One region of the Pseudomonas sp. 18173 genome, then DNA from elsewhere that is predicted to be linked to it. Evidence: predicted binding sites of a transcription regulator. Region 1 holds the regulator's gene; each other region holds the start of a gene.

Region 1 (9,488 bases):
GCATCGACTCGTCACAGCTTGAGCTGCGTGATGATCGCCGAAGCGGACGGCCAGATGCAGCGCGATTACTGGTATGACGTGAACCGCCAGGGCAATCTGCTCGCCGACCCGGTCAGCATCGGCCAGCGCGCTGCGCAACGGGCGGCGAGCCGTCTGGGCGCGCGTCCGGTGCCGACTTGCGAGGTGCCGGTGTTGTTTTCCGCAGAGTTGGCCGGGGGGCTGTTCGGCAGTTTCCTGTCGGCGATTTCCGGTGGCAGCCTGTATCGCAAGTCTTCGTTCCTTGAGGGTACTCTCGGCCAGAAACTGTTTCCGGAGTGGCTGACCATCGACGAGCGTCCGCACCTGATGCGTGCCATGGGCAGCGCAGCGTTCGACGGTGACGGCTTGGCAACCTACGCCAAACCATTCGTCGAAAAAGGCGAGCTGGTGTCATACATCCTCGGTACCTACTCCGGTCGCAAGCTGGGCATGCCGAGCACGGCCAACGCCGGCGGCGTGCACAATCTGTTCGTCACCCATGGTGATGAAGACCAGGCGGCCTTGCTGCGGCGCATGGGGCGCGGCTTGTTGGTCACCGAGTTGATGGGCCAGGGGCTGAACATGGTCACGGGCGATTACTCCCGGGGTGCGGCGGGATACTGGGTCGAGAACGGCGAAATCCAGTTCGCGGTCCAGGAAGTGACCATCGCCGGCAACATGCGCGACATGTTCAAGCAGATCGTCGCGGTCGGTAATGATCTCGAACTTCGCAGCAACATCCGCACCGGTTCGGTGCTGATCGAGCGGATGACCGTAGCGGGCAGTTAATCTCCCGTGACAAAAAAGGCGCGCCACCCAATGGGTGGCGCGCCTTTTTTATGGTTCTTCACGGAGTCTGGAGAAACAAAGAAACAAGAACGCCGATTTGCTTGATGATGGTGATGGATACGGCGCCCCCTCACCACAAAGCCGCGGCGTTTACTCGCCTTCGTCGAAGTAATTGTTGATCAGGGCTACCAGCGCATCCATCGCTTCCTGTTCCTGCTCGCCTTCCGTGCTCAGATGGATTTTCGTGCCCTTGCCGGCAGCGAGCATCATCATGGCCATGATGCTTTTTCCATCGACGGTGGATTCCGGGGTGCGACCCACGCGGATCGTGCAATCCTTGAATTGGCCGGCAACACCAACGAATTTTGCCGACGCCCGGGCATGCAAACCCAGTTTATTGATGATTTCGATTTCCAGAGCAGGCATCGCGATGTGAATCCTTTAGCTGAGGTCGCGGTGGCGAACCTGGACGTTCTTCAGGGATTTTTGCAGCGTCTGCCCCAGACGCTCGGTCAGGTAGACGGAGCGGTGATGTCCGCCAGTGCAGCCAATGGCAATGGTGACGTAGGCGCGGTTGCTGGCGGCAAAACGAGGCAGCCACTTTAGCAGGTATGTGGAAATGTCCTGGAACATCTCTTCGACATCCGGCTGTGCCGCCAGATATTCGGCAACCGGTTGATCAAGCCCTGACTGCTCGCGCAATTCCGGTTTCCAGTAAGGGTTGGGCAGGCAACGCACATCGAACACCAGGTCGGCGTCCACCGGCATGCCGCGTTTGAACCCGAAGGATTCCACCAGGAACGCAGTGCCGGGTTCCGGCTGATTCAACAGGCGCAGCTTGATGGCATCGCGCAGTTGATACAGGTTCAGGTTGGTGGTGTTGATCTTGAGATCGGAGAGGTCGGCAATCGGCCCGAGCAGCACGCTCTCGACGTTGATGGCTTCGGCCAGCGAGCGATTGGCGTTGCTCAGGGGGTGGCGCCGGCGGGTTTCCGAGAAGCGCTTGAGCAGGGTTTCTTCGTCGGCGTCCAGGTACAGGACATCGCACTGGATATGGCGGTTGCGGACTTCTTCGAGCAGGTCGGGGAAGCGTGACAGGTGGCTGGGCAGGTTGCGGGCGTCAATGGAGACGGCGACCAGCGGCTGCAACAGTTCGGTATGAATCAGCGCTCGTTCGGCCAGTTCCGGCAGCAGGCCGGCAGGCAGATTGTCGATGCAGTAGTACCCGTTGTCCTCAAGGACGTTGAGGGCGGTACTTTTACCTGAGCCGGAACGGCCACTGACGATGATCAAGCGCATGATTACTGACCGTTTTGCTCGTCCAGGACAACCTGATACAGGGCTTCATTGCTTGGGGCGCTGCGCAGTTTGTCGCGCACGTCCTTGCGGTCGAGCATGCTGGCGATCTGGCGCAGCAGCTCAAGGTGCGCATCGGTGGCGGCTTCCGGGACCAGCAGCACGAACAGCAGGTCAACCGGCGCGCCGTCGATGGCGTCGAAATCGATCGGGGCGTCCAGGTGCATCAAGGCGCTGATGGGCGAAACACAGCCCCTGAGACGGCAGTGTGGAATAGCGATGCCGTTGCCAAAACCTGTGGAACCGAGTTTTTCACGGGCAATCAGCGCCTCGAAGACATCTTGCATCTCCAGAGCCGGCACTTCGCGGGCGATCAGATTGGCAATTTGTTCGAGGGCTTTCTTTTTACTGCCACCCGGCACGTTCACCAGGGAACGGCCGGGGGTCAGGATACTTTCAAGTCGGATCATGGGTTGGGAGTGTTAACGACCGGTTGCGCCCTGAAGGAGGCTCTGGGTCTTTTCCTTATGCTTTTTGAGTTGTTTATCCAGCTTGTCGGTGAGTGCATCGATCGCGGCGTACATATCGGTATGTTCCGCGTTTGCGACCACTTCATTCCCGGGAATATGCAGCGTGGCTTCGATTTTCTGCTTCAGTTTTTCGACGGTCATCGTGACCTGCACGTTAGTGATCTTGTCGAAATGACGCTCCAATCGTTCGAGTTTTTCGCCGATGTAGGAGCGAAGAGGTTCGGTCACTTCCAGTTGGTGTCCACTGATGTTGACTTGCATACAGCTTCTCCTTCGTTGCCAGTGCATAAAGCGGTAGACCAGATGATCTACCACTGGAACGCTGTGGCGTGGCCCTACATCAACCGCTTGCGTTCGCTCGAAGGCGCGATCCCGAGGGATTCGCGGTACTTGGCGACGGTGCGGCGGGCCACCTGAATGCCTTGTGCCTCCAGTAAACCAGCGATCTTGCTGTCACTCAACGGCTTTTTCTGATTTTCCGCGGCAACCAGTTTTTTGATAATCGCCCGGATCGCCGTGGACGAGCATTCGCCGCCTTCGGAGGTGCTTACGTGACTTGAGAAAAAGTATTTCAGTTCATAAATGCCCCGGGGGGTGTGCATGAACTTCTGGGTGGTCACCCGTGAAATCGTCGACTCATGCATGCCGACCGCTTCGGCGATGTCATGCAGGACCAGCGGCTTCATGGCTTCGTCGCCATATTCGAGGAACCCGCGCTGATGCTCGACGATCTGGGTGGCAACCTTCATCAGGGTCTCGTTACGGCTTTGCAGGCTCTTGATGAACCAGCGGGCCTCCTGCAACTGATTGCGCATGAAGGTGTTGTCGGCACTGGTGTCGGCGCGGCGCACGAACCCGGCGTACTGGGCGTTGACCCGCAGCCGTGGCACCGACTCCTGATTCAGCTCCACCAGCCAGCGCTCGTTGTCCTTGCGCACGATGACGTCAGGCACGACGTATTCGGCTTCGGTGGACTCGATCTGCGAGCCCGGACGCGGATTGAGGCTCTGGACCAGTTCGATGACCTGGCGCAGCTCGTCTTCCTTGAGCTTCATGCGGCGCATCAACTGGCTGTAGTCGCGACTGCCGAGCAAGTCGATGTAGTCGGTGACCAGGCGCTTGGCCTCGGCCAGCCAGGGGGTCTTGGCCGGCAGCTGGCGCAATTGCAGCAGCAGGCATTCGCCCAGGTTGCGGGCGCCGATGCCGGCGGGCTCGAATTGCTGGATGCGGTGCAGGACGGCTTCGATTTCGTCCAGTTCGATGTCCAGTTCCGGATCGAAGGCTTCGAGGATCTCCTCGAGGGTTTCGTCCAGATAGCCCTGATTGTTGATGCAGTCGATCAGGGTCACGGCGATCAGGCGATCGGTATCGGACATCGGAGCCAGGTTCAGTTGCCACAGCAAATGACTTTGCAGGCTTTCGCCGGCCGAGGTGCGGGTGGTGAAGTCCCACTCGTCGTCATCGTTGCTGGGCAGGCTGCTGGCGCTGGTCTGGTAAACGTCTTCCCATGCGGTGTCGACGGGGAGTTCGTTGGGAATGCGCTCGTTCCAGTCGCCCTCATCGAGGTTATCCACCGTCGGCGCGCTTTCCTGGTAGGAGGGTTCCTGGATGTCGGTGTTGGGCTTTTGTTCGGCGTTGTCGGCCAGGGGGTCGGAATTGTCGAAGTCGTCGCCTTCTTCCTGGCGTTCGAGCATCGGATTGGACTCCAGGGCCTCCTGGATTTCCTGTTGCAGGTCCAGGGTCGACAATTGGAGCAGGCGGATGGCCTGTTGCAGCTGCGGTGTCATCGTCAGCTGCTGGCCCATTCTCAAGACTAGCGATGGTTTCATGGCTGGGGCTTAACACCTTATTCGCCGGCGCACATGCGCCATCCACTACAGGGCGCCGGGGCGCCAAACATAAGCAAATTATATGCCCGAAACTGCAGCGTTTGCCTAGAGCGCTGTAACAATAAAAAAGTGTTGATTTTTTATCGGGACAAGCGCTCGGGCGACCTGCCAGATGCCGCTGCCTTTACAGGCGGAACTCATGGCCCAGATACACTTCCTTGACCAGGTTGTTGGCCAGGATGGTCTCTGCGTCACCTTCGGCGATCAGTTGGCCGTCGTTGACGATATAGGCGGTTTCACAGATATCCAGGGTTTCACGAACGTTGTGGTCCGTGATCAGCACGCCAATGCCCTTGGCCTTGAGGTGGTGAATGATCTGCTTGATGTCCCCGACCGAAATCGGGTCCACGCCGGCGAAGGGTTCGTCGAGGAGGATGAATTTCGGGTTGGTGGCCAGGGCCCGGGCGATTTCCACACGCCGGCGCTCGCCGCCGGACAGGCTCATGCCGAGGTTGTCGCGGATGTGGCTGATGTGGAATTCCTGCAGCAGGCTTTCCAGCTCCTTGCGACGGCCGGCCTTGTCGAGTTCCTTGCGGGTCTCGAGGATGGCCATGATGTTGTCGGCCACCGACAGTTTGCGGAAGATCGATGCTTCCTGCGGCAAGTAGCCGATGCCGGCCTTTGCGCGGCCGTGCATCGGCTGGTGGCTGACGTCCAGGTCGTCGATCAGGACGCGGCCCTGGTCGGCTTGCACCAGGCCGACGATCATGTAGAAGCAAGTGGTCTTGCCGGCACCGTTCGGGCCAAGCAGGCCGACGATCTGGCCGCTGTCGATGGACAGGCTGACATCACGCACGACCTGGCGGCTCTTGTAGCTCTTGGCCAGATGCTGAGCTTTCAGAGTTGCCATTACTGGGCCTTTTTCTCGTCGGTTTTCTTCTTCGGCTGGATCACCATGTCGATACGCGGACGTGGTGCGGTCACGGAGGCACCGGTCGCACGGCCGGCCGTAGCAACCTGTTTTACCGTGTCGTAGACGATTTTCTCGCCTTCGGTGGTGCTGCCGTCATCACTGATGACCTTGGCCTGGTCGATCAGCACGATGCGGTTTTGCTGGGCATGGTACTGAATGGTCTTGCCGTAGCCCTGGATCGGTTTCGGCGAGTCGACTTTCTGCTTCTGCTCGAAATACGCCAGGTTGCCCACCGAAGTCACGACATCGATGTCGCCAGCCGGAGTGCGGGTGAGCGTGACGGTATTGCCTTTAACAATCATCGAGCCCTGGGTGATGATCACATCGCCCTTGTACGTGGCAACGCCTTGCTTGTCGTCCAGCTGGGCGTCGTCCGCCTGGACGCGAATGGGTTGTTCACTATCGTTCGGCAGAGCCCAGGCGCTCACGCTTCCCAGTGCTGCGCCCAGACTGAGCAAAATCGGGAGGGTTTTAACGAGCCTCATACTGTCCTCTTACGTTCGATAGCAGGTGTATCCTGCTTTCTTTCAAATACGCTTTCATTCCCTTGCCAGTCGATACACCGCCAGCGCCGTCGATTCTAACGTCTTGCTCGGTCTGCGCATATTGCTGCTGCGGGAACACGGTCATGCGGGTGCTGGTGATCAGGGTTTTACGGTTTTTCTCGTCGAAGCGCGTGATGCGCACGTCATCGATCAGTTCTACCTGTGTGCCGTCAGGGTTGACCTCGCCCTGCAGGCTCTGGACGTGCCACGGGAATTCAGTGCCGCGGAACACGTTCAGGTCGGGGTTGGTCAGCAAAGTCACCTCGGTCGCCTTCAGGTGCTCGACCTTGTCGGACACCAGATCATATTGCAGCTTGCCGTCCGGCAGGTACTGCACGCTGTGGGCGTTGATGGCGTAATAGTCGATCATGCTTTCATCGATCGGCGTTACCGGCTTGTCGAGGAAGCGTTCCGGGCTGATGTTCCAGTAGCCAGCCGCAGCGAATATCGCCGCGACGCAACTGTACAGTAGGGTGTTGCGAAACTTTTTGCTCAGCATAATGGGCTCACAGGTACGCCGCATTGGCCGCATCGAGGCGGTCCTGGGCGCGCAGGATCAATTCGCAGAATTCGCGAGCGGCACCTTCGCCGCCACGGGCGAGGGTGATGCCGTGAGCGTGTTCACGCACGAAGCTGGCGGCATTGGCCACCGCCATGCCGAGGCCGACGCGGCGAATCACCGGCAGGTCCGGCAGGTCGTCGCCGAGGTAGGCCACTTGCTCATAGCTCAGGTCCAGCTGGGCCAGCAGCTCGTCGAGCACCACCAGTTTGTCTTCGCGTCCCTGATAAAGATGCGGGATGCCGAGGTTCTTCGCTCGCCGCTCGACCACCGGGGTCTTGCGACCACTGATGATGGCGGTTTGCACGCCGGCGGCCATCAGCATCTTGATGCCCTGGCCGTCGAGTGTGTTGAACGTCTTGAATTCGCTGCCGTCTTCGAGGAAGTACAGGCGTCCGTCGGTCAGCACGCCATCGACATCGAACACCGCCAGTTTGATCTGTTTGCCACGTTGCAACAGGTCCGCACTCATTACATTACTCCTGCGCGCAGCAAATCGTGCATGTTCAAGGCGCCGACCGGGCGGTCCTGGCTGTCGACCACCACCAGTGCGTTGATTTTATGGTCTTCCATGATTTTCAGGGCTTCGGCGGCGAGCATTTCGGCGCGTGCGGTCTTGCCATGGGCCGTCATGACCTGGTCGATGATAGCGTTGTGGATATCGATGCTGCGGTCCAGTGTGCGGCGCAAATCACCGTCGGTGAAGATTCCCGCCAGTCTGCCGTCGGATTCCAGGATGACGGTCATGCCCAGGCCCTTGCGGGTCATTTCCATCAGGGCATCCTTGAGCAGGGTGCCGCGCTGGACCTGCGGCAGTTCCTGGCCTGCGTGCATGACATTTTCCACTTTCAGCAGCAAGCGTCGGCCGAGGGCGCCGCCGGGATGGGAAAAGGCGAAGTCTTCGGCGGTAAATCCGCGGGCTTCCAGCAGCGCGACGGCCAGGGCGTCGCCCATGACCAGGGCGGCGGTGGTCGACGAAGTGGGTGCCAGGTTCAACGGGCAGGCTTCATGTTCGACGTGAACATTCAAATTGACCTCGGCGGCCTTGGCCAGCGGCGAGTCGGGGTTGCCGGTCACGCTGATCAGTTGAATGCCCAGGCGCTTGATCAGTGGCAGCAGGGTAACGATTTCATTGGTGGAGCCGGAGTTCGAGAGCGCCAGAATGATGTCGTCGCGGGTAATCATGCCCATGTCACCGTGGCTGGCTTCAGCCGGGTGCACGAAAAATGCCGTGGTGCCGGTGCTGGCCAGGGTGGCGGCGATCTTGTTGCCGATATGCCCCGACTTGCCCATGCCGACCACGACCACGCGGCCTTTGCTGGCCAGAATCATCTCGCAAGCGCGTACGAAATCTGCGTCGATATGGGGCAGCAGGCCTTGCACGGCTTCTACCTCGAGGCGGATGGTGCGTTGTGCTGATTGAATCAGGTCGCTGGATTGGCTCATGTCAGAAATCGTATAGCCTGATGAAAAGGCGGCGATTATAGCGGTAATGATCGAATCCCTCACGCAAGTTCGTCGCGCATTGTCATTCCCGGTTACCGAAAACCGTCTAAACGGGGCTTTCAACCTGTCATGCAGGTGAAGTTGGCCGGCTTTGGCCTTGGGCGCGTAGCCTTTGCAGTGATATAGTTCGCCGCCAGTTCGGCCTGCCCGGGAGGTATGTGCTTTTGTCAGAAAGCCAGGCGTCCGAGTGAGAGGCTGCATCGCAAGGAGTTTAGATGAGTGCCGATAACGCCTACGCGGTCGAGCTGAAGGGACTGTCCTTCAAGCGCGGTGCGCGCAGCATTTTCAACAATGTCGATATCCGTATCCCGCGCGGTAAGGTCACCGGCATCATGGGGCCTTCCGGGTGTGGCAAGACCACGCTTTTGCGCCTGATGGGCGCCCAGTTGCGGCCCACCAAGGGCGAAGTCTGGGTCAACGGTCAGAATCTGCCAAAACTGTCGCGCAGCGACCTGTTCGATGCGCGCAAGCATATGGGTGTGCTTTTCCAGAGTGGCGCACTGTTTACCGATCTCGATGTCTTCGAGAACGTCGCCTTTCCGTTGCGGGTTCATACGCAACTGCCGGATGAAATGATCCGCGACATCGTCCTGCTCAAACTGCAGGCCGTGGGCTTGCGCGGTGCCATCGACCTGATGCCCGACGAGCTTTCCGGCGGCATGAAGCGCCGTGTCGCGCTGGCCCGGGCGATTGCGCTCGACCCGCAGATTCTCATGTACGACGAACCCTTTGTCGGTCAGGACCCCATCGCAATGGGTGTCCTGGTACGCCTCATTCGTTTGCTCAACGATGCGCTGGGCATCACCAGTATCGTGGTATCCCACGACCTGGCCGAGACTGCGAGCATTGCCGATTACATTTATGTGGTGGGCGATGGTCAGGTGTTGGGGCAGGGGACTCCGGACGAGTTGATGAACTCGGATGAGCCGCGCATTCGTCAGTTCATGACCGGCGAACCCGACGGCCCGGTTCCGTACCACTTTCCAGCGACGGATTACCGCGCAGATCTCCTGGGGAAGCGCTGATGCGCAGAATTTCATTGATAGAGCGCGTTCGCCGCTTCGGTCAGGCCGGCATCGATGCGCTGGCGGTGTTCGGGCGTTCGACGTTGTTCCTGTTCCATGCCTTGCTGGGCCGGGGCGGCATCGGTGGCGGCTTCGGGCTGCTGATCAAGCAGCTGCATTCGGTGGGCGTGATGTCCCTGGTGATCATCGTGGTCTCCGGGGTGTTCATCGGCATGGTGCTGGCGCTGCAGGGCTTCAACATTCTTTCCAGCTATGGTTCAGAGCAGGCTGTCGGGCAAATGGTTGCCCTGACCCTGCTGCGTGAACTGGGGCCGGTGGTGACCGCCTTGCTGTTCGCCGGGCGCGCCGGTTCGGCGCTGACCGCCGAAATCGGCAACATGAAGTCCACCGAGCAACTGTCCAGCCTGGAAATGATCGG
Region 2 (9,488 bases), on a different contig from region 1:
CGAGTTCCGCCAGGACCTCTATCACCGCTTGAACGTGTTGTCGCTGCACATCCCGCCGTTGCGCGAATGCCTCGACGGTTTGACGCCGCTGGTGGAACACTTCCTCGATCAGGCCAGCCGGCAGATCGGCTGTGCGCTGCCCAAACTTGCCCCGGCGGCCATGGAACGGCTCAGTCATTACCATTGGCCGGGTAACGTGCGGCAACTGGAGAACGTGCTGTTCCAGGCGGTTTCCCTGTGCGACGGCGGTACGGTCAAGGCCGAGCATATTCGTCTGCCGGATTATGGCGTGCGTCAGCCGCTTGGCGATTTTTCGCTGGAAGGCGGGCTGGACGAGATCGTCGGGCGTTTCGAAAAAGCAGTACTGGAGCGCCTCTACTCGGAGCATTCCAGCAGTCGACTGCTGGGCAAGCGCCTGGGCGTTTCTCACACCACGATTGCCAATAAATTGCGTGAATACGAAATAGGAAAACTTGAGCGGTAACGTTGTTTCGCTAAATTCAAATAAGAATAAATCGTAGATGATAGTTGTTTCGGGTGCTTCTTCATCTTGTTTGAAGTGCCTGTTACTCACGCCGTTGATCTGAATCAGGGAGCCTGCCAAGCAAGCCATCTAAGCTGAGTTCAAAGTTTGGCAGGAGCGAGAACCATGCCTTCAGCGGATGACACTTCCCAGCGAGTGCGTAAAGAAACTCGCCTGTTCTATTTTCTGATTGTCGTGCTGTTTCCTGCGCTATCGGTAGCGATAGTGGGCGGGTACGGTTTTATTGTCTGGTTCCTGCAAATGTTGCTCGGTCCCCCCGGGCCGCCTCACTGATCGCTGCTTTTTTTCTGAAATGCGCGGAGTGCCGGTCATGGAAAAGACGCTGCATATTGCCAGTCTCGTAGTCCTTGCTCGTCCTGCCCTTTTCGAAGCGGTGAAGGCTAACTTGCGTCTGTTAACGGGCGTTGAACTTCACCAGGAAAGTCCCGCCGGCAAATTGGTGGTGGTGTTGGAAACCGAGCACGAAAACCAGATTCTTCAGCGCATCGATCAGATCAACCGCCTGCCCGGCGTGCTCAATGCAGCCTTGGTTTATCACGAAATTCTCGATGTGACGGGAGAAAGCGCATGCCTATGACGCGGCGTGAGTTTGTCAAAGCCCAGGCTGCCGGGATTGCGGCTGCTGCTGCGGGGCTACCGGTATTTACCTCGGCCAGCAATCTGATCACCGAGCAAGACCGGGTTGCTCTGGACTGGAACAAGGCGCCCTGTCGCTTTTGCGGTACCGGGTGCAGTGTGATGGTGGCGACCAAGGACAATCGGGTGGTCGCGACCCATGGCGACGTGAAAGCCGAAGTCAATCGGGGGTTGAACTGCGTTAAAGGTTACTTCCTGTCAAAGATCATGTACGGCGTTGATCGCCTGACTCAGCCTCTGTTGCGTATGACGAACGGGCAATATGACAAACAGGGCGAGTTTCACCCCGTGTCGTGGAGTCAGGCGTTTGATGTCATGGAGTCAAAGTTCAAGGAAGCGCTGAAGAACAAAGGCTCCGATTCAATTGCGATGTTTGGTTCAGGGCAGTGGACAGTTTGGGAAGGGTACGCGGCCAACAAGTTGATGAAGGCCGGTTTTCGCTCGAACAATATTGACCCCAATGCGCGTCATTGCATGGCCTCTGCAGTCATGGGGTTCATGCGCACGTTCGGCATGGATGAGCCGATGGGCTGTTATGACGATATTGAGGTCACCGACGCGTTCGTCCTGTGGGGTTCAAACATGGCCGAGATGCACCCGATTCTTTGGAGTCGGGTGACCGATCGCCGTTTAAGTCAGCCCAGTGTGAAAGTTGCCGTGCTCTCGACTTTCGAGCATCGCAGTTTCGAGTTGGCCGATATTCCGATGGTGTTCAAGCCGCAGACTGACCTGCTGATTCTCAACTACATCGCCAACCACATCATTGAAAGCGGCTCGGTCAACAAAGACTTTGTCAGCAAGCACACACGGTTCGCCAAAGGGACGGATGACATCGGTTACGGTTTGCGCGCGGATAATCCGCTGGAAAAGAAAGCGCGCAATGCTGACAAGGCCAACACCTGGAGCGATATCGACTTCGATCAATTTGCCGCTTTCGTGAAGCCTTACACCCTTGAACGTACCGCGAAGGAAACCGGTGTTCCGGCCGAACGCCTCAAGGCATTGGCCGAACTGTATGCCGACCCCAAGCGCAAGGTGGTCTCGTTCTGGACCATGGGCTTCAACCAGCACACTCGGGGTGTGTGGGCGAACAATCTGATTTACAACATTCACCTGCTGACCGGGAAAATCAGTGAACCGGGCAACAGCCCGTTCTCGCTGACGGGGCAGCCATCGGCCTGTGGGACTGCGCGGGAAGTCGGGACGTTTTCCCATCGCCTGCCTGCCGACCTGGTGGTCACCAATGCGGCGCATCGCGCCACGGCGGAAAAAATCTGGAAGCTCCCGCCGGGTACCATCAAGGAAAAGGTCGGGTTCCATGCCGTGCAGCAGAGTCGCATGCTCAAGGATGGCGTGCTCAATGTGTATTGGACGATGGCCAGCAACAACATGCAGGCCGGGCCGAACATCATGCAGGAAGTGTTGCCCGGTTGGCGCAACCCCGAGAACTTTGTGGTGGTGTCGGATGTGTACCCTACGGTCTCGGCCCAGGCAGCCGATCTGATTCTGCCCACCGCGATGTGGGTCGAGAAAGAGGGCGCCTATGGCAATGCCGAGCGGCGTACGCAGTTCTGGCATCAACTGGTCTCGGCGCCGGGAGAGGCCAAGTCGGATCTCTGGCAGTTGGTCGAATTTTCCAAACGCTTTACCACGGACGAGGCCTGGCCGGCGCAATTGTTGGCCTCAGCCCCCGAATACAAGGGCAAAACCCTGTATGAGGTGCTGTTCAAAAATGGTCAGGTCGATCAATTCCCGGCAGATCAACTGGCGGCGGGCTATCAGAATGACGAGGCTCGGGATTTCGGTTTTTATCTGCAAAAAGGCCTGTTCGAAGAATATGCCCAGTTCGGCCGTGGCCATGGTCATGACCTTGCCCCCTTTGATCTTTATCACACCGAGCGCGGGTTGCGTTGGCCTGTGGTCGAGGGCAAGGAGACGCGCTGGCGTTTCCGTGAGGGTTATGACCCGTACGTCGAGAAAGGCAGTGGTGTGCAGTTTTACGGCTACCCCGACAAGAAGGCGATCATCTTCGCCTTGCCATATGAGCCACCGGCGGAATCTCCGGACGCGGACTTCCCGTTCTGGTTGAGCACCGGCCGGGTACTTGAGCACTGGCACACGGGGACCATGACCCAGCGCGTGGAAGAGCTCTACAAGGCAGTTCCTGATGCGCTGGTTTATATGCACCCTGCCGATGCCAAGGCTTTGAATGCCCGTCGTGGCAGCGAAGTGAAGCTGATCAGTCGGCGCGGTGAAATGCGAGCGCGCATCGAAACCCGCGGGCGCAACAAGCCGCCGCAAGGCCTGGTGTTCGTGCCGTTCTTCGATGCCAACAGGCTGATCAACAAGGTCACGCTCGATGCGACGGACCCTATCTCCAAGCAGACTGATTACAAGAAGTGTGCAATCCGGATCGAGCTGATCAAGACGGCATAAGGAGAGCTTTGATGAATGGTCGATCGCTGTCCTTGTTGGCCGTTTTGCTGATGTGGTTGTCGGCGGCGTTGGCCGCAGAGCCTGCTTATCCTCTGGATGCGCCAGCGCCGGATGGTCGGCGAGCCGGTGGCACCCTGACCCAGGAGTCGCCGGCACCGCCGATTGCCGAAGACGAAAACAAAGACCTCAAGCGCGAGCGCAATTATCCCGAGCAACCGCCCACCATCCCCCACAGTATTCGCGGCTATCAAATCGACAAGAACAGCAACAAATGCCTGTCTTGTCATAGTCGCGCCAACAGCGCACGCACGCAGGCACCGATGATCAGCATTACCCACTACATGGATCGCGATGGCCAGGCGCTGGCTGCGGTTTCACCGCGTCGTTACTTCTGCAACCAGTGTCATGTGCCACAGAAAGACGTGAAGCCGCTGGTGGAAAACAGCTTCAAGAATATTGACCAGGTGCTGCAAGACGAAATCAACGGCCAGCAGAAACGTTAAGGAGAGGCCATGAAATCTTTGCTTGTCCTGCTCAAGGATTATTGGGGTGTGCTGCGTCGACCCAGCGTGCATTACAGCCTGGGCTTTCTGACTCTCGGCGGGTTCATCGCCGGGGTGATTTTCTGGGGCGGTTTCAATACCACGCTGGAAGCGACCAATACCGAGAAGTTCTGCATTTCCTGTCATGAGATGCGTGACAACGTTTATGTCGAGTTACAGGACACCATCCACTACACCAATCGTTCAGGCGTACGGGCGACCTGCCCGGACTGTCACGTTCCTCACGAGTGGACGCACAAGATAGCCCGCAAAATGCAGGCATCAAAAGAGGTCTGGGGCAAAGTCTTCGGAACCATCGATACCCGCGACAAGTTTCTCGACATGCGGCGCGAACTGGCCGAGCACGAATGGTCAAGGCTCAAGGCCAATGACTCTCGAGAGTGCCGCAATTGCCATAACTTCGAATTCATGGATTTCACCCGCCAGGGCAAGCGCGCTGCCAGCATGCACTCCACGTCGCTGGCCAGTGGTCAGGCGACCTGTATCGACTGCCATAAAGGCATTGCCCACAAGCTGCCCGACATGAGCGGTGTCAAAGGCTGGTAACCGATCAGGCCAGTCTTTTGCGGTGTTGCCGCCAAGCGGCATGATCGCGCCGGTTTTTCGTCTTTGACACAATCCCCCGGATGCTCCTGATTGTCCTCAAGTCCCGTGTTTAAAGGGGCTTCATACCTCTGCAAGCAAGTTGGTCTGCAATTTGCTACAGCCTGCGCAGTACAGCAGTGGACGGCAAACGTCCGGCAGGCAGAGGAAAGAGTGTGGACAAGTACCTTTATGTGGCAATGACCGGCGCCAGCCAGAATGCACTGGCGCAAAAGGCTCATGCCAACAACCTCGCGAACATCTCCACCAACGGCTTCCAGAAAGACCTGGAGCAGGCCCGCTCGATGCCGGTGTTCGGTGACAGCTTTCCGGCGCGTGCGTTTGCCATGTCCGAACGCCCGGCTACCGATTTCTCCCCGGGCTCGCTGGTGGAAACCGGCCGCGACCTCGACGTTGCCGTGCAAGGCAGCGGCTGGATTGCCGTGCAGACTCCCGATGGCGCTGAAAGCTACGTGCGCACCGGCAGCCTGAACGTTGACGCCCTGGGCGTGTTGCGCGCCGGCAACGGCATGCCGGTCATGGGCAATGGCGGGCCGATTGCCGTGCCGCCGGAGCAGCAGATCGAAGTCGGCGAAGACGGCACCATCAGCATCCGCGCGATGGGCGAAGGTCCCCGGGTGATGGCTGAAGTCGACCGCATCAAGCTGGTCAACCCGGACCTCAAAAACATGACCAAGGGCCTGGATGGTTCGATCCACACCAAGGACGGCAAGCCGGCGCAGGCGGATGCCGGCGTCAAGCTGGTGTCCGGGTTCCTCGAGTCGAGCAACGTCAATGCCGTGGAAGAGATGACCTCGGTACTGGCCTTGTCCAAGCAGTTCGAGCTGCACATCAAGATGATGAACACCGCCAAAGACGATGACCAGGCCATGGCTCGGGTCTTGCAGATCAGCTAATTACCAGAACGTCGCGCCGTAAAACAGGCGCACGAGGAGAATCGAATGCTTCCGGCTCTATGGGTTGCCAAAACAGGTTTGTCCGCCCAGGACACCAACCTGACCACCATTTCCAACAACCTGGCGAACGTGTCGACCACGGGTTTCAAACGTGACCGCGCCGAGTTCCAGGACTTGCTCTACCAGATCAAGCGTCAACCAGGCGCCCAGTCGACCCAGGACAGCGAGCTGCCGTCGGGCCTGCAACTGGGTACCGGTGTGCGCATCGTCGGCACCCAGAAAAACTTCACTGCCGGCAGCCTGCAAACCACCGAGCAGCCGCTGGACATGGCCATCGACGGCCGCGGTTTCTTCCAGATCCTGCAACCGGACGGCACTACGTCCTATACCCGTGACGGTACCTTCCACCTGGACTCCAACGGCCAGGTCGTCAACGCCAGCGGCTTCGCCCTGGAACCGGCCATTGTCATTCCGAACGACGCGCAGACCTTCACGGTCGGCCGCGACGGCACCGTGTCCATCACCATTGCCGGCAACCCGGCTGCCCAAGTGATCGGCAACCTGCAAACCGCCGACTTCATCAACCCGGCCGGCCTGCAGGCCGTAGGCAACAACCTGTTCCTGGAAACCGCTGCCAGTGGTGCGCCGCAAGTCGGCACACCGGGCCTGAACGGTTTCGGCACCACGCTGCAGAACACCCTGGAAACCTCCAACGTCAGCACCGTTGAGGAGATGGTCAACATGATCACCACCCAGCGCGCCTACGAGATGAACTCCAAGGTGATCTCCACCGCCGACCAGATGCTCTCGTTCGTAACGCAGAATCTGTAATCAAGTCTATGGGGCGGCCATGAGGCTGCCTGCTACACCGTGAGGTAGGGTCATGAATCGCTATGTATCTGTTCTGGCACTGAGTGGGATCGCCGCGCTCGCAGGTTGCGTGCCTGCGACGCCCAAGCCCAATGACCCTTACTACGCTCCGGTGTTGCCGCGCACGCCGTTGCCGGCGGCGGCGAACAATGGCTCGATCTATCAGGCCGGTTTCGAACAGAACCTCTACAGCGACCGCAAGGCGTTCCGGATCGGTGACATCATCACCATCACCCTGAACGAAAAGACCCAGGCCAGCAAAAACGCCAACTCGCAGGTGGCCAAGAACAGCAAGACCGGCATCGGCCTGACCTCGCTGTTTGGCTCCACACCCAACACCAATAACCCGTTTGGCAGTGGTGACCTGAGCCTGGAGGCAAGCTACGAAGGCGACCGCGCGACCAAGGGTGACAGCAAGGCGGCGCAGGGCAACACCCTGACCGGCTCGATCACCGTGACCGTCGCCGACGTGTTGCCCAACGGCATCATCGCGGTGCGTGGCGAGAAGTGGATGACCCTCAACACCGGCGACGAACTGGTACGGATAGCCGGTCTTGTGCGCGCCGATGACATCGCCACCGACAACACTGTGTCGTCGACCCGTGTCGCCGATGCGCGCATCACCTACTCGGGCACCGGTTCGTTTGCCGATGCGAGTCAGCCAGGCTGGTTCGACCGTTTCTTCCTCAGCCCGCTGTTCCCTTTCTAGGTGGCTACGTTGAATTTCAGAAGTCTCATCGTTGCCGCTCTGATGCTGTCCGCGGCTTTCAACGCTCAAGCCGAGCGCCTGAAGGACATCGCCAGCATTTCCGGCGTGCGTTCCAACCAGTTGATCGGCTACGGCCTGGTGGTCGGGCTTAACGGCACCGGTGACCAGACGACGCAAACCCCGTTCACCCTGCAGACCTTCAACAACATGCTCTCGCAGTTCGGCATCAAGGTGCCGCCGGGCTCGGGCAACGTGCAGTTGAAGAACGTCGCGGCGGTGTCGATCAGTGCCGACTTGCCGGCGTTCGCCAAGCCGGGGCAGCAGGTCGACATCACCGTTTCGTCCATCGGCAACTCCAAGAGCCTGCGCGGCGGCACCTTGCTGCTGACGCCACTCAAGGGTATCGACGGCAACGTCTATGCGGTGGCCCAGGGCAACCTGGTGGTCGGTGGTTTCGATGCGGAAGGTCGTGACGGCTCGAAGATCACCGTCAACGTTCCGTCGGCCGGTCGCATCCCCGGTGGTGCGTCGGTGGAGCGCTCGGTACCGAGCGGTTTCAACCAGGGCAACAGCCTGACGCTGAACCTCAACCGTTCCGACTTCACCACCGCCAAGCGCATCGTCGACAAGATCAACGACATGCTCGGCCCTGGCGTGGCCCAGGCCATCGACGGCGGTTCGATTCGCGTCACCGCGCCGCTCGATCCGAGCCAGCGGGTCGACTACCTGTCGATCCTGGAAAACCTTGAGGTCGATCCGGGCCAGGCGGTGGCGAAAGTCATCATCAACTCGCGTACCGGCACCATCGTGATCGGCCAGAACGTCAAGGTTTCCCCGGCCGCCGTGACCCACGGCAGCCTGACCGTGACCATCACCGAAGATCCGATCGTCAGCCAGCCCGGCCCTCTGTCCAATGGTACGACGGCGGTCGTGCCGCGTTCGAAGGTCAATGCCCAGCAGGAAGCCAAGCCGATGTTCAAGTTCGGCCCGGGCACCACCCTCGACGAGATCGTGCGGGCGGTGAACCAGGTCGGCGCGGCACCGGGTGACTTGATGGCCATCCTCGAAGCGCTGAAGCAGGCCGGCGCCCTGCAAGCCGACCTGATCGTGATCTGAGGACAGCCATCGTGGATATGCGCAAGAGCGGTCTGGTCAGCAGCAGCGATTCGGGCTCCTATTCGGACCTGAACCGTCTGAATCAGCTCAAGGTCGGCGACAAGAACAGCGACGGCAATATGCGCAAGGTGGCGCAGGAGTTCGAATCGCTGTTCCTCGGGGAAATGCTCAAGTCCATGCGCTCGGCCACCGAAGCGCTGGGTCAGGACAATCCAATGAACACCCCGGCGGCCAAGCAGTACCAGGAAATGTACGACCAGCAGCTGGCCGTTTCCATGTCCCGCGAAGGCGGCGGTATTGGCCTGGCGGACGTGCTGATGCGCCAGATGTCGAAGAACAAGCCAATGGCGCCGGGCGAGGCGGCCGCCGCGTCGCTGGCCAAGCAAGAGGCCGCGAAAGCAGCCGTGCAAACGCCAGTGGCGGCAGGCACGGTGGCAATCAACGGGCCGTTGTCGCGGGTCAACGGACAGCGTCCGTTGTGGGCTTCGCGATCGGTCCATGCGCCGCAAGAGGCGGGCGAGGGCGGTCATCGCAATGACATGGCGCTGATCAACCAGCGACGCCTGGCATTGCCACCGAAGCTGGCTGATCGTCTGTTGGCCGGGCTGGTGCCTTCGGCGACGACCACGGCTGCGACAGTCAACAAAACGCAATTGCCAGAACGCACAACGACCACCGGCACAGGACCGCTGTACAACGGCGACTGGCTGGCGAACGCGCAACAATCCTCTTCGGGCGGCATGCAGATCTACGGTCGAGCCATGGCGCAGATTCCGCTGGCGCCGGCGAAAAAAGCCTTCAGTTCCGCCGACCAGTTCGTCAACACCATGTTGCCGATGGCCAAGGAAGCGGCGGCCCGAATCGGTGTCGATCCACGTTACCTGGTGGCCCAGGCGGCCCTGGAAACCGGCTGGGGCAAATCGGTCATGCGTGCTCAGGACGGCAGTAGCAGTCACAACCTGTTCGGCATCAAGGCCGGCAACAGCTGGCAGGGCAATTCGGCGCGGGCGATCACCAGCGAATTCAGGAACGGGCAGATGGTCAAGGAGACGGCCGAGTTCCGTTCCTACGACTCCTACAAGGACAGTTTCCATGACCTTGTGACTTTGCTGCAG
Region 3 (9,488 bases), on a different contig from region 1:
TGAGCAACAGCGATACCAGCGCCAGTGTCCGCCAGACCTTCAGCGGCTCGCGTTCCAGCAACGGTTTGGGGCGCACATTCAAACTGCGGCGTTCGCCCTGCTCGAGCAGCAGCAGCCATTCTTCCGCCGTTTCGAAGCGTTGATCGGGGACCGCCGCCACGGCACGCTCCAGATTGTGGGCGATCCAGTCCGGCAGGTCGGGCCGGTAGCGGCTGGCGTTGACCGGGAGGCCAAACCTGGGGCGCTGGAACGCTTCGATTTCGCCATAGGGGTAGTGCCCGGTGAGCAGGAAATACAAGGTCACGCCGACGGCGTACAAGTCCTGCTGTGGCGTCGGCACTTCGCCGCGAAAAGCTTCCGGTGCGATGTAGCTGGGTGTACCCGGCAGGGCCCAGGGCAGGTCTTGCGAGAGGCCGGGGCAATAGGCAAGGCCGAAATCCAGCAGGCGCAACTCACCGTCGTGCCCCAGCAGCAGGTTTTCCGGTTTGATATCGCGATGCAGAATCTGCCGTCGATGCAACAGGCCGACCGCTCGCAGCAAGCGTTCGGCGATGTCTTGCCACTGGGGCAGCGGTAGCGGTCCGCTTTGCTCATGTCGTTGCGCCAGGGTAGTGCCCGAATATTCACGCATCACGTAGTACAAATGCTGACGCTGACTGGCGGCATGGACTTCAGGAAAATGCCGACCTGCCACGCGTTTGAGAAACCACTCTTCCGACAGCAGTGCCTGCCCGGCCTGGTGATCGTCGTGCAGGCGCCCCGGCAGCGTTTTCAGCAGCCAGGGTTGTTGCTGATGGTCGCGAACGCGATAAAGCAACGATTGCTGGCTCTGGGCGACGATCCCCTCGACCTGCCAGCCCTCGAACGCCTGACCCGGTTTCAAGGCTGGCGGCAGTGGCCATTGCTGCAAGTGAATCAGCGCATCGCCAATACTCGCTTCACCGAGGGCATCGACCCGCACCAGCAAGGCGCTGGCATTGTCCTGACTGCCCGCCAGGTGTGCAGCATTGACCAGGGTTTGCGCAGCACTTTGCAAGTCCGGTTGATCACGCAGGATCGCCGCAATGGCGGTATCGCCCAGGACAGCCCAGATGCCGTCGCTGAGCAGGACAAAGCTTTCGTCGGGGCGCAACTCACCGTCGAGAAAGTCCAGCACCAGATGTTGATCGAGGCCCAGCGCCCGTTTCAGCACGTGCTGCATGCCCGGCTGGTCCCAGACGTGATCCTCGCTGATGCGCTGCAATCGATCGGCGTGCCAGCGATACACCCGACAGTCGCCGACATGGGCCAGGGTAAAGCGCCGGCCACGCAGGACCAGCGCACTGAGGGTGGTCAGCAGCGGTTGTCCGCCGCCGTTGGCCTGCAACCAGCGGTTTTGCGCCAACAGCAGACGATCGAGTGCCTGTGCGACGCTCCAGGTTTCCGGCGTGGCGTAGTAATCCAGCGCCAGGGCCTGCAACGTCGAACGGGCTGCCAGGCCGCCATCGGCGCACTGGCTGACACCGTCGGCGATGGCGAACAGGTAACCTTTGCTCGCCGCCAGCGCCGGAGCTGGCGTGACCAGGCGCAGGGCATCCTGGTTTTCCTCGCGAGGACCGGTGGCGCTGGCTTCGGCGAAACTCAGTTGCAGGCTCATCGAGACCTCAGACCCGCGCAGCCGTCACGGCGGCCGAACCCCAGGTGGTTCTCCAGCGGCGTTTCACGCCGTGCAGGCCGAACCACGCCAATACGCCGAGACTGGCGAACAACCACAGCGCCAGTTGATAGCTGCCGGTGCTCTGTTTGATCGCGCCCATGCCGGCCGCGAGGGCAAAACCACCGATGCCGCCGGCCATGCCGATCAGGCCGGTCATCACGCCGATTTCCCGACGAAACCGCTGCGGCACCAGCTGGAATACCGCGCCATTGCCGGCCCCCAAACCAAGCATGGTGCAGACGAAAAGTGCCAGTGCGGCGTAGGAATTCGGCAGGTTGAAACCGACTGCGGTAATGCAGATCGCCGCGACGGTGTACATCGCCAGCAAGGTCCGGATACCGCCAAATCGGTCAGCCAGCGCGCCGCCCAAGGGGCGCATCAGGCTGCCGCCGAACACGCAGGCAGCAGTGTAGTAGCCGGCAGTGACCGGGCTCAGGCCGTACTGGTCGTTGAAATAGCCGGGCAGGGCGCTGGCCAGGCCGATGAAGCCGCCGAACGTCACGCTGTAGAAAAACATGAACCACCAACTGTCACGATCGCCCAAGGCCTTGAAGTAGTCGGCCATGGATTTGGCTTTTGGGCGCTCGGGGGCGTTTTTGGCCAGCCAGGCGAAAACGATCAGGGTCAGGATCAGCGGAATCAGGGCGAAGCCGAACACGTTGCTCCAGCCAAACGCCGCCGCCAGCACCGGGGCGATCAATGCGGCGAACACCGTGCCCGAGTTCCCCGCGCCGGCGATACCCATGGCCTTGCCTTGATGCTGCGGCGGATACCACTGCGATGCCAAGGGCAGGGCGACGGCGAAAGACGCGCCGGCCATGCCCAGGAACAGCCCCAGCAGCAAGGCTTGCTCGTAGCTGTGGATGCCGAGTTTCCAGGCGCCGAACAGAGCGCAGATGACGATGACCTGACCGATCAGGCCGGCAGTCTTGGGCGACAGGCGATCAGCCAGCATTCCCATGATAAAACGCAAGACCGCCCCGGCCAGAATGGGCGTGGCCACCACCAGCCCGCGTTGCTGCGTTGTCAGGTGCAGGTCGGCGGCGATCTGTACCGCCAGAGGTCCGAGCAGATACCAGACCATGAAACTCAGGTCGAAATAGAGGAAGGCTGCGAACAATGTCGGTGTATGGCCGGATTTCCAGAAGCTTGAATTCATCGCGCACCTCAGCTGTGAAGAGTCTCGGAAGGAGTCATGAGCTTGCAGGTGGGGCGCCGTTACGGCCGCACCACCGGCCCCGTGCTGTGGGGCCAAAACGAAAAAACGCCGCGACCCGATTCGCCAGGGGCAAATGAGGTGCGCGACGTCTTTGTCGTAGGTGGGGCAACCGCCGTTGGTTACCTGTGGTGATTGCTTAGCGAGATTTGTGCCAACAGTTAGAGACCGAGTCGCCGCCATTCGCGAGCAAGCCCGCTCCCACATGGATAGTGGGTGTCCACAAAATCTGTGGGAGCGGGCTTGCTCGCGAAGGCGATAGAACATTCACCACAGAACTTCAGCCAAGCAACTCACTCATGGCAATGATCTGCTCCGCCACCTGGATCAGCTTCTGCTGTCGGCTCATCGCCTGGCGGCGCATCAGGGTGTAGGCCTCTTCCTCGTTGCAGTTCTTCATTTTCATCAGCAGCCCTTTGGCCAGTTCGATGCGCTTGCGCTCGGCCAATTGCTGGTCGCGGGCATGCAGCTGGGCACGCAGGGCCTGGTCGCTTTCGAAGCGCGCCATGGCTACATCGAGAATCGGCTGCAGGCGTTGTGCGTGAATGCCTTCGACGATGTAGGCACTGACCCCGGACTTGATCGCCTGTCGCATCACCCCGGGGTCGTGCTCGTCGGTGAACATCACAATCGGTCGGGGCTGGTCGCGAGTCACCAGCACCACTTGTTCCATGACATCACGCCCCGGTGACTCGGTATCGATCAGGATCACGTCCGGACGCACCGTTTCGACGCGTTCGGGCAAGTCGATGGTCAGGCCGGATTCATCGATCACTTCGAAACCGGCCTCGGTCAGGGCGGCCTTCAGGCGTCCGACCTTTTTGGCCGTGTCGTTGATCAGCAGGATACGCAGCATGTTCGTGGTCTCCTGTCAGCGGCTGGCGGATCGGTGCGAGCTGTCGCTCATGGCGTGCAATGTGAAACTGCGGGCATAACCGGCCGGGTCCGAGCCGTCCCAGATCTTGCCGTCGATCAACTGGCTGCTGCGCATCGCCCCGGCGGGCGAAGCGACGCCGACGGCACTGGCGGCCTGACGGTAGAGGTCCAGTTGCTGGACCTGCCGGGCCACCGCGAGATAGTCCGGGTCATCGCGCAGCAAACCCCAGCGGCGAAACTGGGTCATGAACCACATGCCGTCGGACAGGTACGGCAGGTTGACCTCGCCATTCCCGTGCAAGCGCAGCGCGTGGGGGTCTTGCCAGCGATGGCCAAGACCGTCGGCGTAATCGCCCAGCAGGCGCGGTTCGATGCTGTCCAGTGGCGCATCAAGGTACTGTGCGGCACTGAGCAATTGTGCGGTACTGCGGCGATTCTCGGTGCTTGCTTCGATGAAGCGGCTGGCTTCCAGGACCGCCATCACCAAAGCCCGCGCGGTATTGGGGTATTGCTCGACGAATGCGCGGGTGCAGCCGAGGACTTTTTCCGGATGATCGGGCCAGAGCGCCTGGGTCGTGGCCAGGGTGAAGCCGAGGTCCTGTTGCACGGCGCTGGCCGACCAAGGCTCGCCGACGCAGAACCCGTCGATACGCCCGGCGCGCAGGTGCGCGACCATTTGCGGTGGCGGCACTACCACGCTGTCGACATCCAGCAGTGGGTGAATGCCCTGGCTGGCGAGCCAGTAATACAGCCACATGGCATGGGTGCCGGTTGGAAAAGTCTGGGCGAAGGTGAGTTTTGAGCGAGTTTGGTGCACGTGCCGATCCAGTGCTTCAGGAGTGGTCACTCCCAGCGCCTGCAAGCCGCGGGACAGATTGATGCTCTGGCCGTTCTGATTCAGGCCCATCAACACCGCCATGTCGGTCGCGGCCACGCCACCGATGCCCAGGTGAACGGCGTAGACCAGACCGTAGAGGCTGTGGGCCGCATCGAGTTCGCCGCTGACCAGTTTGTCCCGCAGGTTGGCCCAGGACGACTGGCGCTTGAGGTTCAGGGTCAAGCCGTGGGGTTGGGCGAAGCCCTGGGTGGCGGCGACTACCACCGAGGCACAGTCGCTCAGGGCCATGAAGCCGAGATTGATTTCGGTCTTTTCCGGGGCATCGCTGCCATTGACCCAGGCCAGGGGGCCGGCTGACGGTTCGTTCATCGCGCGTTCACCTTGCAAAAAAAACGTCGTCACAGGGCCCTGCATGGACAGGCCGGTGACGACGCCATTGTCTTTGCACGCATTCCATCATTGGTATGGGTGCTGGTGCCTAAAGTGGTGCAAGGCATATGCCATTAACCGTTGATTTGCTCGCGCGCCTCGCTTGCCGCCCCGTTGCCCGGCTATAATCGCCGCCTCAATTCGCCGCCAATCGAGTCAAATCCGCCCATGTACACCCTGGCCCGTCAGCTGTTGTTCAAACTCTCCCCGGAAACCTCCCACGATCTGTCCCTGGACCTGATCGGCGCGGGCGGGCGTCTTGGGCTCAACGGCTTGCTGTGCAAGGCCCCGGCGAAGGTGCCGGTGAATGTCATGGGCCTGGACTTCCCGAATCCGGTCGGGCTGGCCGCCGGCCTGGACAAGAACGGCGCCGCCATCGATGGTTTCGCCCAGCTGGGTTTCGGTTTTGTCGAAATCGGCACCATCACGCCGCGTCCGCAACCGGGCAACCCGAAACCGCGCCTGTTCCGCCTGCCGGAAGCCGAGGCGATCATCAATCGCATGGGCTTCAACAACCTCGGCGTCGACCACCTGCTGGCCCGCGTGGCGGCGGCCAAGTACAAGGGCGTGCTGGGCATCAACATCGGCAAGAACTTCGATACGCCGGTCGAGCGTGCCGTGGACGACTACCTGATCTGCCTGGACAAGGTTTACGCCCACGCCAGCTATGTGACGGTCAACGTCAGCTCGCCGAACACGCCGGGCCTGCGCAGCCTGCAATTCGGTGACTCGCTCAAGCAGTTGCTGGCCGATCTGGCCGAGCGTCGTGCGGAACTGGCCTTGCGTCATGGCAAGCATGTACCGCTGGCGATCAAGATCGCGCCGGACATGAGCGACGAAGAAACCGCACAGGTTGCGCAAGCGCTGATCGAAACCGGAATGGATGCCGTCATCGCCACCAACACCACCCTGAGCCGCGTAGGCGTCGAAGGCATGGAGCATGGCGACGAGGCCGGTGGCCTGTCTGGCGCGCCGGTTCGCGACAAGAGCACCCACACCGTGAAAGTGCTGGCCTCGGAGCTGGGTGGTCGCCTGCCGATCATTGCTGCCGGTGGCATTACCGAAGGCAAGCACGCGGCAGAGAAAATCGCCGCTGGCGCGAGCCTGGTGCAAATCTATTCGGGTTTCATCTACAAAGGCCCGGCGCTGATTCGTGAATCCGTAGACGCCATCGCCGCCCAGTTGTAGGAGCGAGCTCGCTCGCGATGGACTCGAGAACACCGCGTGTTTCCAGAAAGCACGCGTTATCGTTATCGACCATCGCGAGCGAGCTCGCTCCTACAGGGAGATTGTTCTGGGTCAACGAGCAGGCATAAAAAAGGGCTCCTCAAAAGGAGCCCCTGGGCCGGAGCCCGCCGTCCGGATGGGACGTGCGTGGTTAATTCAGTACAAAGTCAGATTGTCGTGTCGGAGTGTTGTGCCCTGTAATTAGCCGACGGCGTGAAGTTCGTTGAGTCTGTGGATTCCCGCAGTGCCGGTCATACCGTCCCAGTTGTCGCCGCGTCCTTCTCGCCAGCCGTTGATCCAGGCTTGACGTACCGACGGTAGAGTAAATGGGCAAAGCTCACGGGATTTACCACCAACGCCATATTGATATCCGCGCAAAAATGCTCTTTCCAACGGATCACGCTTAAGTCTTCTCATAGGGTGTTGCCCTCACTTGTTGACTGTATTTATCGCGTTGACCTCAATCGAGGTCTGGCAGAAATGTCTGCCGTTGGGGGCTCGCTGCCGGCGTGGCGAGCCAAGGTGTTGACGTCCGTTGTGGCGCCAACCTGTATTGAGTTCTAACCAAAGCGTCACATCGAGGGAATGATCGTTTTGTCATAAGGACGTAACTATTAATGTGCTAAGGCCATAAGTAACAGCGTGTATTTAGCGTATTTATTGGCCAAACCCCGGTATGATCGGCCCTGCGCTGGATGATGGGCTTAATCCTTTAGTGAGAATGGCTCCCGTTGCCGGGAAGCACTATTCGACGAAGGGTCGACTTATGACATTTTGTTGCATCAACTTTTTTATCTGTCCTTGCATCTAAGCTCATTTAACCCGGGCAGCAAGGGTGGAACGGCACACCTTCGTGCCACGCGGGCGTTCTTCGAGAAAAGCGCCTGATTGAAAACCGGACCGGCAATGCGTTGCCCGGTCACTCAGCTAAAGGTTCTGGAATTCCCATGTCCGATCGTTTCGAACTCTTCCTCACTTGCCCAAAAGGCCTTGAAGGCCTGCTCATCGAGGAAGCCGTCGGGCTTGGCCTTGAGGAAGCGCGGGAGCACACCTCTGCCGTGCGTGGCATGGCCACCATGGAAACCGCTTATCGCCTGTGCCTGTGGTCGCGCCTGGCCAACCGCGTGCTGCTGGTGCTCAAGCGCTTCCAGATGAAGGACGCCGAAGACCTGTACCACGGCGTGCTGGACATCGAGTGGGAAGACCACATGCTCAATGACGGCACCCTGGCCGTCGAATTCAGCGGCCATGGCTCGGGTATCGACAACACCCACTTCGGCGCGCTGAAGGTCAAGGACGCCATCGTCGACAAGCTGCGCACTCCGCAAGGCGACCGTCCGTCCATCGACAAGCTCAACCCGGACCTGCGCATTCACCTGCGCCTGGACCGCGGCGAAGCCATCCTGTCCCTCGACCTGTCCGGTCACAGCCTGCACCAGCGCGGTTATCGCCTGCAGCAAGGTGCGGCGCCGCTGAAGGAAAACCTCGCGGCTGCCATCCTGATCCGTTCCGGCTGGCCGCGTATCGCAGCCGAAGGCGGCGCCCTGGCCGACCCGATGTGCGGTGTCGGTACCTTCCTGGTGGAAGCGGCGATGATCGCTGCCGACATCGCGCCGAACCTGCGTCGCGAGCAGTGGGGCTTCACTGCCTGGCTCGGTCATGTTCCGGCGCTGTGGAAAAAACTCCACGAGGAAGCGTCCGAACGCGCAGCGGCCGGGCTGGCCAAGCCACCACTGTGGATTCGCGGCTACGAAGCCGATCCGCGGCTGATTCAACCGGGCCGTAACAACGTCGAACGGGCCGGCCTGAGCGAGTGGATCAAGATCTATCAGGGTGAAGTCGCGACTTTCGAGCCGCGCCCGGACCAGAACCAGAAAGGCCTGGTGATCTGCAACCCTCCATACGGCGAGCGTCTGGGTGACGAGGCGAGCCTGCTCTATCTCTACCAGAACCTCGGCGAGCGCCTGCGTCAGGCCTGCCTGAACTGGGAAGCGGCGGTATTCACCGGCGCGCCGGACCTGGGCAAGCGCATGGGCATCCGCAGCCACAAGCAGTATTCGTTCTGGAACGGCGCCTTGCCGTGCAAGCTGTTGCTGATCAAAGTGCTGCCGGACCAGTTCGTCACTGGCGAGCGTCGCACCCCGGAGCAGCGCCAGGTCGAGCGTGAACAAGCCGCCTATGACCAAACGCCAAACGAGCCGCAGGAACGCAAGTTCAACAAGAACGGCAACCCGATCAAGCCGACGCCGGCACCGGCTCCGGTGGTCGAGCAGCCGCGCCTGAGCGAAGGCGGGCAGATGTTCGCCAACCGCCTGCAAAAGAACCTCAAGGCCATGGGCAAGTGGGTCAAGCGTGAAGGCATCGACTGCTACCGCGTCTACGATGCCGACATGCCGGAATACTCCATGGCCATCGACCTGTATCACGATTGGGTCCATGTGCAGGAGTACGCCGCGCCGAAATCCATCGACCCGGAAAAGGCCTCGGGCCGCATGTTCGATGCCCTGGCAGCCATCCCGCAGGCGTTGAACATCGACAAGAGCCGCGTGGTGGTCAAGCGCCGCGAGCGTCAGAGCGGCACCAAGCAATACGAACGCCAGGCGGCGCAGGGCAAGTTTGTCGAGGTCAATGAAGGCGGCGTGAAGCTGCTGGTGAACCTCACCGACTACCTCGACACCGGTCTGTTCCTCGACCATCGGCCGATGCGCATGCGCATCCAGAAAGAGGCGGCCGGCAAACGCTTCCTCAATCTGTTCTGCTACACCGCAACGGCCAGTGTGCATGCGGCCAAGGGCGGCGCGCGCAGTACCACCAGTGTCGACCTGTCGAAAACCTATCTGGACTGGGCGCGTCGCAACCTGTCGCTGAACGGTTTTTCCGACAAGAACCGCCTGGAGCAGGGCGATGTGATGGCGTGGCTCGAAGCCAGTCGTGACGAGTACGACCTGATCTTCATCGACCCGCCGACGTTCTCCAACTCCAAGCGCATGGAAGGCGTGTTCGACGTGCAGCGCGACCAGGTGCAACTGATCGACCTGGCCATGGCGCGCCTGGCACCCGGTGGTGTGTTGTACTTCTCCAACAACTTCCGCAAGTTCGAGCTGGAGGCCAATCTCGGCGAGCGCTACGCGGTCGAGGAAATCACCGCCCAGACCATCGATACGGATTTTGCCCGCAACGCCAAGATCCACCGCGCCTGGAAAATC

The links. The regulator sigma-54, encoded in region 1, starts transcription at its own class of promoters, with help from an activator protein. The targets are predictions, from matches to a motif close to ANTGGCATNNANNTTGCTNT.
Region 2: ACLD1X_RS19580 (flagellar basal body rod protein FlgF) is a predicted target of sigma-54. The motif match lies at 4,864-4,883, and genes of this name have one in related genera.
Region 3: ACLD1X_RS15970 (CmpA/NrtA family ABC transporter substrate-binding protein) is a predicted target of sigma-54. The motif match lies at 5,112-5,131, and genes of this name have one in related genera.

The regions. Positions count from the first base shown of each region.
Region 1 covers NZ_JBKFTN010000009.1:26,882-36,369, reverse strand. The annotation lists gene pmbA (metalloprotease PmbA) at 1-807, shown strand, start outside; gene ACLD1X_RS12360 (HPr family phosphocarrier protein) at 958-1,233, opposite strand; gene rapZ (RNase adapter RapZ) at 1,249-2,106, opposite strand; gene ptsN (PTS IIA-like nitrogen regulatory protein PtsN) at 2,109-2,573, opposite strand; gene hpf (ribosome hibernation-promoting factor, HPF/YfiA family) at 2,586-2,894, opposite strand; gene ACLD1X_RS12340 (RNA polymerase factor sigma-54) at 2,969-4,462, opposite strand; gene lptB (LPS export ABC transporter ATP-binding protein) at 4,647-5,372, opposite strand; gene lptA (lipopolysaccharide transport periplasmic protein LptA) at 5,372-5,920, opposite strand; gene lptC (LPS export ABC transporter periplasmic protein LptC) at 5,907-6,479, opposite strand; gene ACLD1X_RS12320 (KdsC family phosphatase) at 6,487-7,011, opposite strand; gene ACLD1X_RS12315 (KpsF/GutQ family sugar-phosphate isomerase) at 7,011-7,985, opposite strand; gene ACLD1X_RS12310 (ATP-binding cassette domain-containing protein) at 8,261-9,070, shown strand; gene mlaE (lipid asymmetry maintenance ABC transporter permease subunit MlaE) at 9,070-9,488, shown strand, end outside.
Region 2 covers NZ_JBKFTN010000017.1:112,031-121,518, reverse strand. The annotation lists gene ACLD1X_RS19610 (sigma-54-dependent transcriptional regulator) at 1-484, shown strand, start outside; gene ACLD1X_RS19605 (periplasmic nitrate reductase, NapE protein) at 650-817, shown strand; gene ACLD1X_RS19600 (chaperone NapD) at 855-1,121, shown strand; gene napA (nitrate reductase catalytic subunit NapA) at 1,112-3,616, shown strand; gene ACLD1X_RS19590 (nitrate reductase cytochrome c-type subunit) at 3,667-4,119, shown strand; gene ACLD1X_RS19585 (cytochrome c3 family protein) at 4,129-4,725, shown strand; gene ACLD1X_RS19580 (flagellar basal body rod protein FlgF) at 4,938-5,678, shown strand; gene flgG (flagellar basal-body rod protein FlgG) at 5,724-6,509, shown strand; gene flgH (flagellar basal body L-ring protein FlgH) at 6,562-7,257, shown strand; gene ACLD1X_RS19565 (flagellar basal body P-ring protein FlgI) at 7,300-8,373, shown strand; gene flgJ (flagellar assembly peptidoglycan hydrolase FlgJ) at 8,385-9,488, shown strand, end outside.
Region 3 covers NZ_JBKFTN010000013.1:49,735-59,222, reverse strand. The annotation lists gene ACLD1X_RS15985 (protein kinase domain-containing protein) at 1-1,636, opposite strand, end outside; gene ACLD1X_RS15980 (nitrate/nitrite transporter) at 1,644-2,855, opposite strand; gene ACLD1X_RS15975 (ANTAR domain-containing response regulator) at 3,193-3,768, opposite strand; gene ACLD1X_RS15970 (CmpA/NrtA family ABC transporter substrate-binding protein) at 3,784-4,995, opposite strand; gene ACLD1X_RS15965 (quinone-dependent dihydroorotate dehydrogenase) at 5,224-6,243, shown strand; gene rmf (ribosome modulation factor) at 6,484-6,699, opposite strand; gene rlmKL (bifunctional 23S rRNA (guanine(2069)-N(7))-methyltransferase RlmK/23S rRNA (guanine(2445)-N(2))-methyltransferase RlmL) at 7,230-9,488, shown strand, end outside.